2 regions of the Pseudoalteromonas sp. Hal040 genome follow, and region 1 is predicted to be linked to the other one. Evidence: riboswitches for the same ligand, from Rfam matches in the RefSeq annotation. Region 1 holds a riboswitch; the other holds the start of a gene.

Region 1 (7,897 bases):
ACACCGGCATCTGCTTTTATGCTCGCCAGGGTCTCGATAAGTGCAGACCAATCGAGTCGGTTAGCATCTTGCGTATAAGGAATGCCTAAGCCCCCCTAAGTCGAGAATATTAAGATTAATGTTTAATGAGCGTGCTAGCTGTTGCAGTGGCGCAATCATCGCGCGCCATAGCTCGGCGAGCTTGTCAGTGCTCAGCATATTGCCCCATTGGAAAATATGCAGACCATCAAAGCTAAGAGCAGGGTAATCACTTGCAGTGAGTGCTTGCCACTCATCGCAGCCCAAACCAAAAGGAGTGAGGCTATCACCACCAAGTGGGTTCTTTTCGCTGTCTGGCCAACGAAGTTGTACACGCAATAGAACTTGCAGCTGACAATTTGCTTTTGTTGCTTGTTCGCTTAACCAGCGAACTTGGTTAATGCTCTCGGCCACAAAAGTACGTACGCCGCGAGCAATAAAATGTGAAATTTGTGCAGGGCTTTTTGCAGGCCCTGTGTTGAGCACGCGCTCGCTATCGATGCCTTGGGCAAGTACTTGCTCAAGTTCACCTTTACTTGCAACATCAAAGTTAAACCCTGCGCTGTCTAAACATTGAATAATGCGAGACAGTGGGTTGGCCTTAACGGCATACCAAAGTTTTACATCGGTTTGTGCAGTCAGTTGATTTAAATGTGCAGTTAATTTATCTAAATCATAGATAAAAAATGGCGTATCAAGATGCGTTGAAACGTGTTCAGCCGCTTGCTTGATGGGCGTGCTCAAAAAGCTCATTAACGTAAAACCTCTTCTAACAGTAATGATGCATCGCTTTGTTCGTCACGGTATTTCACGATCAATGCACACGACATGCTTAGACCTTGTTCACGACCCCATGCATTTGAAGCTGGACGAGAGCCTGGGATCACAATCGCGTTTTCTGGGATTGCTTCACCTTTGTCTAGCTGGCGCTCGTTAACGCAATCGTAGACAGGAATGGTTGCCGATAAGCGAACACCCGGCGCAAGTACAGCACCTTTTTTCACAACCACACCTTCAACAATAACGCAGCCTGCGCCAATGAATGCGCCATCTTCAATTACCACAGGGCTGGCACCAATTGGCTCAAGTACGCCACCTAATTGCACTGCTGCACTTAGGTGAACATTTTTACCCACTTGTGCACATGAACCCACTAGTGCGTGGCTGTCGACCATTGTGCCTTCGTCGATGAACGCGCCAATATTTACATACGCTGGAGGCATGATAATGGTGCCTTTGGCAACGTGTGCACCACGACGAACACTGCTACCACCTGGTACCATACGCACGCCTGCATCTGCTGCAAAGCCTTGTGGTGCTAAGTTGTGCTTATCAACAAAACCACCCGGGAACTCGGTATTTGTGCCATTTTTAAAGGCTTCTAAAATGCCTTGTTTAACTTCAACATTGGCGTGCCAGTTGCCGTTCTCGTCTTGTGTTGCTGCGCGAACTGCGCCTGATTCTAAGTTGTTTAATAATTCTAACCAGCTCATGATAAAACCTGTTTTTAGTTCCAAGATAAAATTGTGTTGTTTGCGTGGGTGATGCTGTCTGTTTGCTCAAGCTCTAAATGCGTAAGCGGCGGACGTAAATGCGGGGTATTTATTTTACCTTGCAGGTGCATCAGTACTTTTACGGGGATTGGATTTGCTACAGCGAATAAACTTTGGATTGCTTGCGACCAATCGGTGAATAGATTTGGGTATTGACCACTTAAACTGCGTTTAACAAACTCATGGGTTTGAATCGGCCAAGCATTCGCGGCAACCGAAACTAAACCTTTGGCACCAGCTTGAGCAAAATACGGCATAAGTGCATCATCGCCACTGAAAATGGCTAATGTTGGTGATGCCGTTCTAAAGCCTTCAAATTTGCTAATGTCGCCACTGGCCTCTTTTAAAGCCCAAAGATTTTTGTGCTCAGCAAGGTTTTTGATCACCTGCGGTGAGATCTCAACTGCGCTACGTCCTGGTACGTTATACAACATACAAGGGTGATGGCTTGCGTTAAGTAGGCTTTCAAACCAATGTGTTTGGCCAACAACCCCAGGTTTTGCATACAGAGGTGAGCCCAATAGATAGCCATGAATAGGTAGTTGGTTGCAGTATTCAACCCAAGCAACTTGTTGCTTGAGGTTCATGCCGCCCACAGCAACCATAAGTGGTACAGTCGGTGCTAATTGGCAAACATGCTCAACAATGGCTTGTTGCTCTTTGAGTGAAAGCGCCAGTCCTTCACCGGTACTGCCAAGCAATAAAATGCCGTTATTTGCATCTTGCTGCTCAGTGACCAGTTGTTCAAGGGCCGTGTAATCGACCTCGCCAGATTCAGAAAATGGCGTGACAAGTGCTGTCCATAATGGATAGTCGTTTAAATCAAAATTGTTGATCATCTCTCACGAACTTATAAGGTATTCGAAGAGTTTATGCGGGAACATTTGAATGGAGCCGCATGTTGTCGTTCGAACAAGGTATAATTCGAAGAGCGAATGGGCTTAAAATAATAAAGACGCGACGGCCTTATTATACTAAGACCAGAAGCTCTCCACCAAACTAATCAATAGCGTTTTGCTATTGTTGGTGACAGTCGCTGGGATTCAGCCCAGTCGCCCGAAATAAGCACCTCACAAACGGTGTTACTTCTCGGCGTTAATTCCCCTCACGTATGATCAACAGAGTCTGTGCTCTTCCCATACGCTACCTGAATAACGCACCTCTTCCAGCCCTTTATGCTCGCTTTAAAGGTTAAAGCCAACATAGTTAAATAGGGTATTGGCGGCGATTAAAGCATTTTAGCCATCTAGGTGTCAAGGCGAAGGATTTGTTTTTTAGTGACCGATTTTGCAACATGGTTACGTATAACCATGTTTTTACGTACACTTAGCGCTAACCACATAAATTGGAAAAATGATGGAAAAATTCAACGATATTTATCAACGAGCCGTATCTCGAAAGGGCAGTGAAGAAATGCTGCATGCGCTGTTATCAAACCCGCTCGATGATACTGATATTGCCAAAATGCATGACGATTTATGGTTAGAAGAGTTTACGCGTAAAGTCTTTCAAAGCGGCTTTTATTGGTCTGTAATCAATAATAAGTGGGCTGGTTTCCGTGATGTGTTTTGGGATTTCAGCGTAGAAAAATTATTGATGATGCCACCGGATATGCTTGAGCAAAAAGCTAGTGACGAACGTATCATCCGAAATTTCAAAAAAGTACAAACGATCCCTGAAAATGCATACATGATCCACGAAGTTGCCGAAAAACATGGCAGCTTCAGTCAATTTATAGCAGATTGGCCAACTGACAATATTATTGGTCTGTGGGCTTATCTTAAAAAACATGGCGCTCGATTAGGAGGCAACACTGGCCCTTACGCTTTGCGAGCGCTTGGTAAAGATACCTTTTTGCTTTCTCGCGATGTAGAAGCCTACTTGCGTGCCCATGAGTTGATTGATGGCGGCTTACAAACTAAAAAGTCATTACAAGCGGCGCAAGACTTCTTCAATGAATTACAACAACAAAGTGGTTACAGCCTGCAGGCACTTAGTCAGCTCGTGGCTTATGGTGTAGGTGATAACCGCGTAGGTGTCGCAACACGTTAAGGACAGTTATGAAACTGCAAACTCGATACACAGATATTAGTGAACTACTTGCGATTAAAGATATGCCTAGCGCCGTTGCTGAGCCGCAATTGCTGCTCTTCAATGACAAGCTCGCTGATAATTTTGCGATTAATCACGACAGCGAATTTTTAGCTAAATTGTTATCTGGTTCAACGATAGATAACGACGTTGCACCGGTTGCACTTGGTTACTCAGGTCATCAATTTGGTCATTTTTCACCGCGTCTTGGTGATGGCCGAGCACATTTGCTTGGCGCTATTGCAGATAAAGATGGCACATTGTGGGACTTGCAGTTAAAAGGCGCTGGAGCAACAGTGTTCTCGCGCGGTGGTGATGGTCGCTGTGCCATAGGCCCAGCAGTACGAGAGTACATAATGAGTGAGGCGCTTAATGCGCTTGGCATCGCAACTACGCGCTGTTTAGCTGTGGTTACAACTGGCGAAACGGTATATCGTCAGCCACCTCGCCCGGGTGCAGTTGTTACTCGCCTAGCGAAAAGCCATATCCGTGTGGGTTCATTTCAATATTTAGCTACCCAAGGGGATATCGAAGGGCTAGAAAAGCTCGTTGATTACGCAATTAATTGTCATTTTCCTGACATTAACAGCACGGGTGAGCAGCGTTATATTGAATTTTTAACTGCCGTACTCGATAAGCAAATTGAGCTTGTTATCAGCTGGATGCGAATTGGCTTTATACATGGCGTGATGAATACCGATAATACCTTGATTAGTGGTGAAACGATTGACTATGGTCCTTGTGCGATGATGAATCAGTTTGACCTAGACACGGTGTTCAGTTCAATTGACCATCAAGGACGTTACGCATTTGGTAATCAACCCAATATTGCCAATTGGAATATTGCACGTTTGGCTGAAAGCTTAATTCCGTTATTTGCTGATCAAGAGAGTGCCGTCGAAAAACTCTCGCCGGTAGTGAATGATTTTGCAGCTAAATTCAATGATGCATTTAATACTATGTGGCAGCAGAAATTAGGATTAGCAGATCAGCAAGAAGGCGATCATGCTTTGGTTTCAGAATTGCTAAGTTTAATGAAACAACATCAGCTTGATTATACCAATACTTTCAATGCGCTCACTGAATCTTTAGTGAGAGACTTTGCTATCGATTCTCAACTTAAAGGATGGGTTTCAAAATGGAAGTTAAGAACATCTCCTGAAAGTTACAGCACAATGCGAGCTGTTAATCCTGCAGTCATTCCACGCAATCATAATATTGAAATGATCTTGGCTGAGTATGAACAAACAGCTCAAAGCGTTTCACTTGATGAGTTTATGAAAGTCATCAAAGCTCCATATAAGTATGAGGAACAATTTGCTGCATGGTATCAACCTCCGAAGGAAGGTGATTGTAATTACCAAACTTTTTGTGGTACTTAAGGGTTAATCTTTATGGTTGATAACAATTGTAAATGCTCATTTTTTAAAATCTAAGTGTTCGTTGATTGAGCAAGCTAGCCGCCAGTGTTATGATTTATATCAATAAAATAGCACTAAAGTTTTGCTTTTTAACGAAAATTTACAAATAAAGTTGCTTTCAACTTGTTGATTTAAAAATAACCAATATAATAATGTAATTGGGAATGGACTTTTATCGGTTTTGAAGTCAGTAGATTGGGCTGAAAAGCGGCTTTCACCTAATCATAACAAAGCGATCTAAAGGCATTGTTATGCAAAGTTATTTAGATAACCTATTATTGGGTAATTGACTGAAATTACTCGGCAAGATTTTTGTTCTGTACCGAGTTCGTTAAGTTTTGATTAACTATTAGTCGACTACTCTGTTTAAACTGATTGAGCTGGTTTAACTTAGCTACAATTTTAATTGTGAAAATGGGAAGGAAACAATGAAATTAAAATCACTTACTATTGCTTTAGCACTTGCTGCAACTAGTGCTTCAAGCTTCGCTGCCGAAAAGCAAGGTTTCTACATCGGCGCATTTGGCGACTACTATGACGCATCTTGGGAAGACGTTCGTGACTTTTCAGCTGGCGGCCTAAATGTAGATGATTCTACAGGTTGGGGCTTAGAGCTTGGTTATCGTTTCAGTGATTACTGGAGCGCTCGTTTAGAATACGCTGATATGGATTTCGACTACAGCGTAGATTTAAACGATGGCACTACAATGAGTGGTTCTGAAAGCGGCAAACGTTACGGTATCGACGCTTTATATCACTTAGGTGGTGGTCCATTCTACGGTATTTTCGGTCTTAAAAATCTTGATGCGGTTGATGAAGATCTAATGTTCGCAAACGTGGGGGCTGGTTACCAACACTACTTCACAGATAATTTCGCATTTAACGCTGAAACATCTTTATACCAAGGTCTTGACCGTGGTTACACAGATGTTGGCGCTAAATTAGGCCTAAGCTACATCTTTGGCGCACAAAGCTCAGCTTCAGAGCCAGTTGAACCTGCTCCAACAGTTGTTCCTGTTGCAGTTGAGCCAGTTGATAGCGATGGCGATAACATCCCTGATGCTGATGACCAATGTGCTAACACGCCAATGACAGATGCTGTGGATGGCACTGGTTGTACATTATATGAAGACCGTGAAGTAACTAAGAGCTTACTAATCACGTTCCCTAACAACACATCTAAAGTTTCTCAACAATATCTAGATGACATTGACCGTGCTGCTAAGTTCTTAAAAGAGCACCCAGGTACTGACGTAGTACTTGAAGGTCACACTTCATCAGTTGGTAAAGCTGACTACAACAAGTGGTTATCTAAGAAACGTGCTGATGCAGTTGCTAAGAAACTAATCGAAGATGGCATTGATCCAATGCGTCTAACTACTGTTGGTATGGGTGAGGAACGCCTTAAAAACCCTGCAAATACGCCAGAAGCTCACGCTGAAAACCGTCGTGTTGAAGCGAAAGTAACTGTAATTGAGCGTGTTAAAGTAGAGCGTTAATTTAACTCTTTACGAAAGTTTTAAAAACCCAGCCTAGTGCTGGGTTTTTTTATTTCTAAGACTTGAAGTAAGTAGATAGGAATGATTCTTAATAAATATTCATTTGAATAGCGTTTTTTTCTAGTACTATTCATGGTATTTATAGTGAATATAAAGTGCCTAACCACAGCATGGATTTTCATCTATACTTAAAAGCTTTATAATTAACCGTCAGAATACTATAAGTACTGGGTCTTAATTGGTATTTAGCTTAATACTACCGAGTACTTTCACGTCACCAAGAGGGCAATATTGTGCTACAAGAATATCGTAAACACGTAGAAGAACGTGCCGCGTTAGGTATCGTACCAGCGCCATTAGATGCTCAGCAAACGGCTGATCTTATTGAATTAATCAAAAACCCACCGGCAGGCGAAGAAGAGTTCATCGTTGATCTTCTAGTTAACCGTGTACCACCGGGTGTTGATGATGCGGCTTATATTAAAGCTGGTTTCTTAGCTGCAGTTGCAAAAGGTGAAGCGAGCTCTCCACTTTTATCAAAAGAAAAAGCAGCTGAGCTACTTGGTACTATGTTAGGTGGTTACAACATCGAACCTATGATCGATCTTTTAGATGACGAAGCGTTAGCACCAATCGTTGTTAAAGGTCTTTCAAACACATTATTAATGTTCGACGCTTTCTACGATGTAGAAGAAAAAGCGAAAGCAGGTAACGAATTTGCTAAGCAAGTGATCGCGTCTTGGGCAAATGCAGAATGGTTTGTAAACAAGCCTGCAGTTGCTGAAAAAATTTCAGTTACCGTATTCAAAGTAACTGGTGAAACAAATACTGATGACCTTTCACCTGCTCCAGATGCTTGGTCACGTCCAGATATTCCATTACACGCTTTAGCTATGCTGAAGAACGAACGTGATGGCATCAACCCTGAAAAACCAGGTGAAGTTGGTCCAATCTCACAACTAGAAGAGCTTAAAACTAAAGGTTTACCTCTTGCATACGTGGGTGATGTAGTTGGTACGGGTTCATCTCGTAAATCTGCAACTAACTCAGTACTTTGGTTCATGGGTGATGATATTCCTTTCGTACCAAACAAGCGCGTTGGTGGTGTATGTTTAGGTGGCAAAATTGCTCCTATCTTCTTCAACACAATGGAAGACTCTGGTGCATTGCCAATCGAACTACCTGTTGATGAGCTAAACATGGGTGACCAAATCGATATCTTCCCTTACGAAGGTGTTGTAAAGCGTCACGGTACTGATGAAGTAATCTCTACTTTCTCTCTTAAATCAGACGTAATTCTTGATGAAGTGCGTGC
Region 2 (7,897 bases), 1.4 Mb from region 1:
CTCAGCATCACAATCGCACCAAAGAGGCCAATATAGCCAGCTGCGGCCCCCACTTTTGGCGCAGTGTCTTGCCATGCACTAGATAATGCTTTTACCGGATTAGCTTGCGCTTGGTGGCCTAAGTACAGCTCTGTATAAAGAGCTGGAAGCGCTAATAAGAAAATAACAATGAAATAAACAAGTAAAAATGCACCGCCGCCATGGTTTGCCGCTTGTGTTGGAAAGCCCCAAATATTACCTAAACCTACCGCCGCGCCAGAAGCTGCTAAAACGAAACCTAATCGGCTTTGAAAGCCGTCACGAACTTGTGCCATACATCTACAAATCTGTTATTATTTTTCCTCATTAAACCATAATTACAGTCAACTGCGTAAACTATTTGCGTTTGTTCATGCCTATAAAAGTGCATTTGCTGTAAAAATAAACAAAACTAAATTCAAGCCCCGTGTAAGCGTTAAACCATGAGCAGTCACTACTTTTCGAACACTCTTATCATCGAGCAGCAAAGCCAAACAACGGACAAAAAAATTATGCTGATGGATGCAGAACGTATTGATGTTGCAAGTTTACCCCTTAATAAATTACTCAGTGAGTTTGAATTAAGTGTGCTTGAAAAACGTAAAGTGCCTAGCGCCAAGCAGGAGTACTTAGCGACTCGCCTAACGTTAAAGTATTTGTATCAACATGCTTACCCTCATGACGATTTAGCCCTCAATGAAATATCGAGCCAGTTTGATGAAAAAGACAGTAAGCTCAAATTACATACAAAACGCAGAGAACCTGTGTGGGCCTGTTTGTCACATTCAAATGGTTTAATTGGCGCAGCCCTTAACCCTGAACAGCAGCTATTTGGTTTTGATATTGAACAAAGCAGTAAGCCTCGCCCTTTTATCAAACTCGCCAAGCATTTTTATCATCACGATGAAGTTGACTTAATTAGCCGTTTTGACGCATCCGATAAACAGGCACAGTGCTTTTTTAGAATTTGGACATTAAAAGAAGCGCTTGCCAAAGCAAGTGCTCAGCCGATTGCGAAACTACTTGCTCCTAATGTATTTGAAGAATTGAGCAAACATAATTTCAGCGCGAGTAGTAACTCTATTGAAGGGTTTGATATAAGTGTTGTGGCACAAAAAAGCACTGACTGGCAGTGCTCTTTTATTAACTTTAGTGACTTACGCCGCGACTTGGCTTTCTAATAGTCGGCTGTGGATAGCCTGAACTACATAATCTGACTCGCTTTGTTCAACTAAGAAGCACAGGTTATGTTTACTTGCACCGTGGCAAATTAAACGAATATTAAAATCGCTTAATACCTGCATTAAGTTCATTTCTTGCTGACGTAATTGAATTTCCGAACCAATTAAAGCCACCAGCGTTAAGTTATTTTCAACCGATACATGACAAAACTCAGAAAGCTTATCTAAACAGGCTTGATCAAGCTCTGGACGTGATGCATTCGGTGCGTTATCCAAAGTAATTGCAACACTGATCTCTGAGGTAGTAACTAAATCAACCGAAATATTAAATTCGCTTAAAATGGTGAATACACGGGCTAAGAAACCGCTCGCAAGGAGCATTTCTGGGCTTTTAACCGTTAATAGAATTTGGTTTTTACGCTGTGTTACCGCACGAATACCTGGTTGCTGAGACTTTTCTTTTTCAATCAATGTTCCACCTAATTGCGGCTCACGGCTTGAACCAACAAACACACTAATGTGACTACGGCTTGCCGGTAAAATAGTAGCAGGATGCAGTACTTTTGCACCAAACGTTGCCATTTCTGCCGCTTCATCAAAGCTTAAGCGTGCAATTGGGCTTGCTTTAGCGCATAAACGCGGATCAGTACTGAAAATACCGACTACATCGGTCCAAATATGCACGCTTTTTGCGTTAATTGCTTCAGCGAGTAATGCAGCACTGTAATCTGAACCACCACGGCCTAAAGTGGTCGTTTGATTGTGTTCATTGCTACCAATAAAGCCTTGGGTTACCACAACCTGATCATCAAGTAGCGGTACTAAATGCTCTTTAGCCGCTGCAGCGGTTGCTGCAACATTTGGGGTAGCTTTAGCAAATTGGTTATCTGTTTTCAGCACTTTGCGAACATCAAAACGCACCGCATTAAGACCTTGGCCACGTAACACTTGAGTAAACAAATACGATGATAAACGCTCTCCAAAGCTCAGTAGCTCATCTTGCTCTGCTACTGACTTTGCGCCTTCTGACGCTAGATTTTGAAAAGCCTTAAGCGTTTCATTAAAACCATGTGCTAAATCAGCATCAAGCGACAGCTCTGCCAAGATTGCTTCTTGAATGGCGACTACGCCAGTAATATGTTCATCACGCTCAGCCGCGCTCAAATCACGTTTACACAATGCAACTAAATGATTGGTCACGCCAGCACTGGCACTCACTGCAACAATACGTACTTGATTATCAGCACAAACGATTTCTGCACAGCGGCTCATAGCATCAAAGTTAGCTACACTGGTGCCACCAAATTTTGCAACAACGTAATCTGATTTTGTGTTGGCGGCTAATTGGGTATTCATGTCGTCTCCTTTTGTGGAAAACTATCCACAGTAAATCAAGAAGAACTCGGCAAGGGGGTGCTTTGAAAATAAAGAGTAGTCCATGCCAGAAGCTCTCCACCTAGTTTGGTGACAGTTTTGAGGATTCAGCCCCATAAACCGAAAAATAACCGTGACGTCCGATTAATTTTCTCGGCGAGTACTTCCCTCATTAATGGTCATCGGCGTTCGTCACCTCACATTAATTACCTAAGTATCGCACCTCTTCTGAATGTTAAGTTAACACCTGGTTAAAATAACAAAGCCTGCTGTTAAAAGCAGGCTTCGAAAGTTAACGTTTAGACGTCTAGCTGTCAAGTTGTTTTATGAAATTAAACTGCCCGCTAAGTGCGAACCGTAATAACCTACGGTGTAGGCAATTAATAAATAAACCGACATTCTAAGATAGCTCATAAAGGTCAGTGCTTTTACCTTACTCATGGCAATAATACCTGCCGCAGAGCCGATAATAAGCATTGAACCACCTACCCCAGTTGCGTAAGTAAACGACAGCCATTGCTGTGGACTCATTACAATATCTGCTTTTAATAGTGCTGCAGTGAGAGGTACGTTATCTACTGCCGCAGATAAAAGCCCCATTAAATAGTTGGCATATTCCGGTGCCATCAATTCATAAAGGTGAGTAAATTTAGCAAGCATACCGACTTCTTTTAATGCACCAACGAGTAATAATACACCGACGAAGAACAATAAAGTGTCGTATTCAATCTCACGTATGTAATCGATGATTTTTTTGTTGACGTCTTTTTTGCGCATTAAAAATTGTGCAACCAAAAACATCAGTGATAAACCAAATAAAAAGGTTAATAGCGGTGGTACACTGTAAAGTACGCTTAAAGTTAATGTGGCTATGATGGTAGAGAAGAAGATAACCGCAATGGTTATATCTGTTTTTTCAATTCGACGCGCGGTTTGTTTTTCAAATACTACATTACCCGACATACCCACCGATAGCATCGCTGCTAACAGTGCCACACTTGAAAGCGCAGGGACAATCAACAACAACAGGTGTCCTATCGTCACTTTTTCATCTAAGAAAATCATCAAGGTCGTAACATCACCGGTGATCAGCGATACCCCACCCGAGTTAACACTAAATACAATTAAGGTTGCATATTTTATTAATTTTTTAGGATCTAATTTCAGCGACATCACCACCGCAAGCGAGATTAAAGTCGCGGTTATGTTGTCTGATATTGATGAGAATAAAAATGCAAAGCCACCAATCAGAAACATCAGCTTTCGTTCACTGATTTGATTTGGCATAATTTTATGAACAATATTCTGGATAAAGCCTTTAGAGTTTAAATACGCTACAAAGGTCATTGCAGCCATTAAAAACAGCCACAAAGTCGCGATCTCTAAAATGTTGTGATCCAGTTGGTGTTGTATGGTTTCTGGGCTTTGCCCATGAATTGGAGAGATAAATAAGATAATCCAGCATAAAGTGCCAAAAAAAAGCGTCGTTTTGGCCTTGTTTACATGGATAATATCCTCTATAACGATAAGCAAAAATGCCACCGCTATCAGGGTTAGGATAAGTGGGGTTACCATGGTGTTTGAACAACCTTTATAAAAATGTAAAAATTGTAAGTCGAGTGTTTCGGCGCGGATTCTAGCAGCATAGAAAGCATAAAACTATTCTCAATTACATAATTTACTACTAATCGCTAACACCAAAGTCTGAATTTACTGGAGCCTTATGATCCCAGCTAAAAAGTTATTAAATACCCTTACTGAACATTGGGGGGTGTTAGAACTGCTATTTAAACGTTTTAAGATGGCTGATTTCAGCTTGAAAGACGTACAAAATGCGATAAAACAAAAACAACCTTCTTGGTCAAATGAACGCATTTATAAAGAAACAAATCGTTTATTGAATCAAGATATTATCATTCCACTGGCAAAATCATCGCAGTTAGAAATAAACCGTGCAATCGCCGATTTTGCAACTTTCTTACTACAAGAAGAACACCTAGGTCTTGCCCAAGAAATTAGTGTGCTTGTTGATGATTTAGCTCGCCTTGGTAATCGCCTTGCTAAAGCAGGTGAAATTGAAGATTACGATGAGCTTCGTCGCTTCAGCCGTATTATGGATGATCGGGTACGCAAAATAATGAAATTGTTTGCCCACAATGAAAACGCGATTTTAAATATTGTTGAGCAAGCGAAAGCTGACAACGCGGTACAATCACTGCAAAAACGCTATAAAGCAGTGATTGAAGCGTTTGATGAATACATCGAGCCTATGCTTGAAATGGTGGATATTCGTGGTGACTTCCACGCTTGCTTTAATACCATCGAAGAACAAATTAGCGCGCAAATAGAGCAAATTGATCGCCTAGGTAAGTCATATCAAGACAAGCGCATGCTTGAACAATTACGTACTCGTATTCTAGAAATGCATTTAGTTGGTCGTGAAAGCTTACGTAAAAGCGCCGATATGCTGATGCCGCTACGTGAAGAGTTACGCCGCAACAACCTAATTACTCGCCAAGCGGCTAAAGTGCTGGGTTTAGTGCGTAAAAATGGCGTCGATAACATGTTAAGTGCAGTACAGCCTAACTTTGTTTCAGACGCGCAACGTTTTTCACTTGGTCAGCAACGTCATATCGTGGCCTATATGGCAGGCTTAGTTGACTTTGAGCACGATGAATATCAGCTACCAGAACATGATGATGTGCCCGCCTATCAAAGCCCGCATATTCCTGATTACAACGATGTTAAAACACAATTTAGAAAACGCTTTAAAATAGCCAGCAAAAAAGCTCAGCCGCTGCTTAGTTTCTTAGATGAAAGCTACCCAGATCTAGAGGCTGACGAAATGCTGTTCTTATATCAAAAATTGATTAGCGATGGCGACCTTGAAATCAGCCAAAGCCAAGAGAAAGTAAAAATAAAAATTGCCCAGCAACACTTTTCTCTTTACCCATTTAACTCATCGATTGCTGACGATAAAAAAGCAACAGAGCAATAACCATGACAGATATTAATTTAGATGATTTAACGCATCTGCAAGCTATTAATAAAAAGCTCACATCAGGCTACCACATTAGCGAACAAGACACGCTGATGTGGCAAGAGCTTGATCAACACATTGATGCTTATCGCGCGTTATTTAACGCCCTAGGCCATGACCTACAACATGATAGCCGTGGCTTTTACTATTTTGGCAGCGACGAAAGCACCCCAAATATGGGTAAAATTTCGCGTGCCATCGCACTGACTATCTACATCTTGATTGAGCACTATGCCAATACTGGTAAAGATCCAATGCGGGCCTTGTTTGACGAAGTAAACGACCTTGAACTAATGCAAACCTTAGTGCAAATCAACAAGCACCTGTTTGATCAATTAGAAATCTTTTCAGGCTCAGATTTACGCAAAGACGTTTACCTTCGTATGGTACGTTTAGGTCTTGCTCGCGAAGTAGAAAATGGCTTTATGCTGCAAGCACCTATTTATCGTTATATCGATGCATTAATGGAAGTAAACGAAGAAACCTACCTAGGAGATGACGAATAATGCAAAGCCAAAGCCTATACGGACTCAGCAAACTTGCGCTTTTAAATACCGCTGGCTATGCAAAATGCGTGATCCCGCTGGATAAAAGTAGTTCAATCTGTGCACCTAATAATACCGGTAAAAGCTCGGTAATTAATGCCCTGCAATTTCCATTGATCAATGATTTACGTCTAACAGAATGGGATGGCCACGATTTAGACGAAACCCGAAAATTCTACTTTTCGTCAGATCAATCCTATATTTTACTCGAAGCTGACCTACCTAATGGCCCTGTGGTGATTGGTGTTGCTGGCCTTGGTAAAATTGCTGGTTACGCGCATCAGTTTTTTTGCTACCAAGGTAAGTTAAACCTTGATCACTACACTCAAGGCAAAACTATTGTAAAATTCACCAAGCTTTTTAATCACTTAAAAGAGCAAGGTTTCAATCCAATTGAATTAAAAGCGCAAGAGCTAAACGCCCTACTCACTGGCGGCGCAACCCCATTTGATGGCGATATCAACTTAAAGATGATCCCCCTCAATAACGTGCAAGACTCCGCGATTTATAAAGAAATTTTCCGCCGTATCCTTAACTTGCATAAGTTAGGTGCCAGTGATGTTAAACGCTTTATGCTACGCGTATTTGAGCGCCATATGTCAAACTCACGGGTTGATTTTTATGAAGTATGGCGACGTTCATTTGATAAAGTGAATCGCGCTAAACGTGAATTAAAAGCCCTTGAGTCAATGCAAGAGCCAATCGCAGCTCTTGAATCTATGCTTGAAAACCAAACAGTTTTAAAAGGTAAGCTTGCTGCCTATGCGCCAAAAATTGACCAAGCACTGATTGACTTTGAAACCTATCAACAAGAGCAACTCACTGAGCTAAATATTGCCCTTGAGGATATCGAACACGAAAAGCACGAGTTCGAACAAAAGCAGCAGCTGTATATTCAGCAATCCCGTGATATTGAGCGTAAACAAACTCAAATTGAACAATGGTTTTTAGATTATCGAGCGCTTAAATCTGAGTTTGAATTGGTTAATAAAGCCACCTTAAAAGTAAGCCTTACGCAGCTTAAACAAGATTATGAATCGCTATCGCATTCATTAAGCAGTGCCCAAGGGCAAAGCTTGCACACGCTTGATTACCGTATTAGCGAAACACAAAAGCAAATTAAGAGCCTAAAATTACAGCTGAAGAACCTTGAGTTCAATTTATTCACCCGTATGCGTGAAGATTTATCTTTAAAAGAAGTCGAAGAGATTTCGCGTATTCTAAACCCTGATATCTTATCGTTTGCCACCACCAGCAATGGTGATGTTGAGATCACAGACGAAGATGCCTTTGGTGAGTTCTTAGAGCAGTTATCAGCAAATGTGAAAGGCGGTGTACTAACTCTTCCTGGCGCGACGATTAAACTTAAAAAGCTAAGCCCAGTGCAAATGCAAACGGGCGAAAATAAAGAGCAATTAACCGCGCAACTCGCTGCCCTAGAAAACTCACTAAAAGAATTTAAACAACAGCGCGAAGTCGCTGCTAATGTCGCCGAAAAGCAAAAAGAAAAAGATGCCTTATATGATGAGCTAATGGCCTCAGAAGAAGCATTAAAACGCTTTGAACAATTTGAAGTGATGCAGCAATCTGTCGATGCACAAACCATGCTAAAAGAGCAATTAAATGCAGAGCGCGAACAAGTTGACGACTACCTGCAAGACATTCAAAAGAACAGCGGCTCAATCAGCGACCGTCGCTCAATTATCAAGTCGAAAAAAGATTTGCTTGCGCGCCAAGCT

The links. A riboswitch is a leader RNA that binds a small molecule or an ion and turns the genes downstream of it on or off. The one in region 1 is predicted to bind lysine.
Region 2: another riboswitch for lysine. It lies ahead of lysC (lysine-sensitive aspartokinase 3); the one in region 1 lies ahead of dapA (4-hydroxy-tetrahydrodipicolinate synthase).

What each region holds. Positions count from the first base shown of each region.
Region 1 covers NZ_JARLUU010000001.1:70,096-77,992, forward strand. Annotated here, with positions in the region: partial or broken gene P4S60_RS00330 (PLP-dependent decarboxylase) at 1-771, opposite strand, end outside; gene P4S60_RS00335 (2,3,4,5-tetrahydropyridine-2,6-dicarboxylate N-succinyltransferase) at 771-1,511, opposite strand; gene dapA (4-hydroxy-tetrahydrodipicolinate synthase) at 1,526-2,410, opposite strand; lysine riboswitch at 2,548-2,744, opposite strand; gene P4S60_RS00345 (DNA-3-methyladenine glycosylase I) at 2,928-3,623, shown strand; gene P4S60_RS00350 (protein adenylyltransferase SelO) at 3,632-5,044, shown strand; gene P4S60_RS00355 (OmpA family protein) at 5,512-6,582, shown strand; gene acnB (bifunctional aconitate hydratase 2/2-methylisocitrate dehydratase) at 6,876-7,897, shown strand, end outside.
Region 2 covers NZ_JARLUU010000001.1:1,426,543-1,434,439, reverse strand. Annotated here, with positions in the region: gene P4S60_RS06460 (sodium-dependent transporter) at 1-314, opposite strand, end outside; gene P4S60_RS06455 (4'-phosphopantetheinyl transferase family protein) at 462-1,199, shown strand; gene lysC (lysine-sensitive aspartokinase 3) at 1,176-2,555, opposite strand; lysine riboswitch at 2,637-2,809, opposite strand; gene nhaD (sodium:proton antiporter NhaD) at 2,898-4,148, opposite strand; gene P4S60_RS06440 (hypothetical protein) at 4,297-5,571, shown strand; gene P4S60_RS06435 (condensin complex protein MksE) at 5,574-6,119, shown strand; gene P4S60_RS06430 (ATPase) at 6,119-7,897, shown strand, end outside.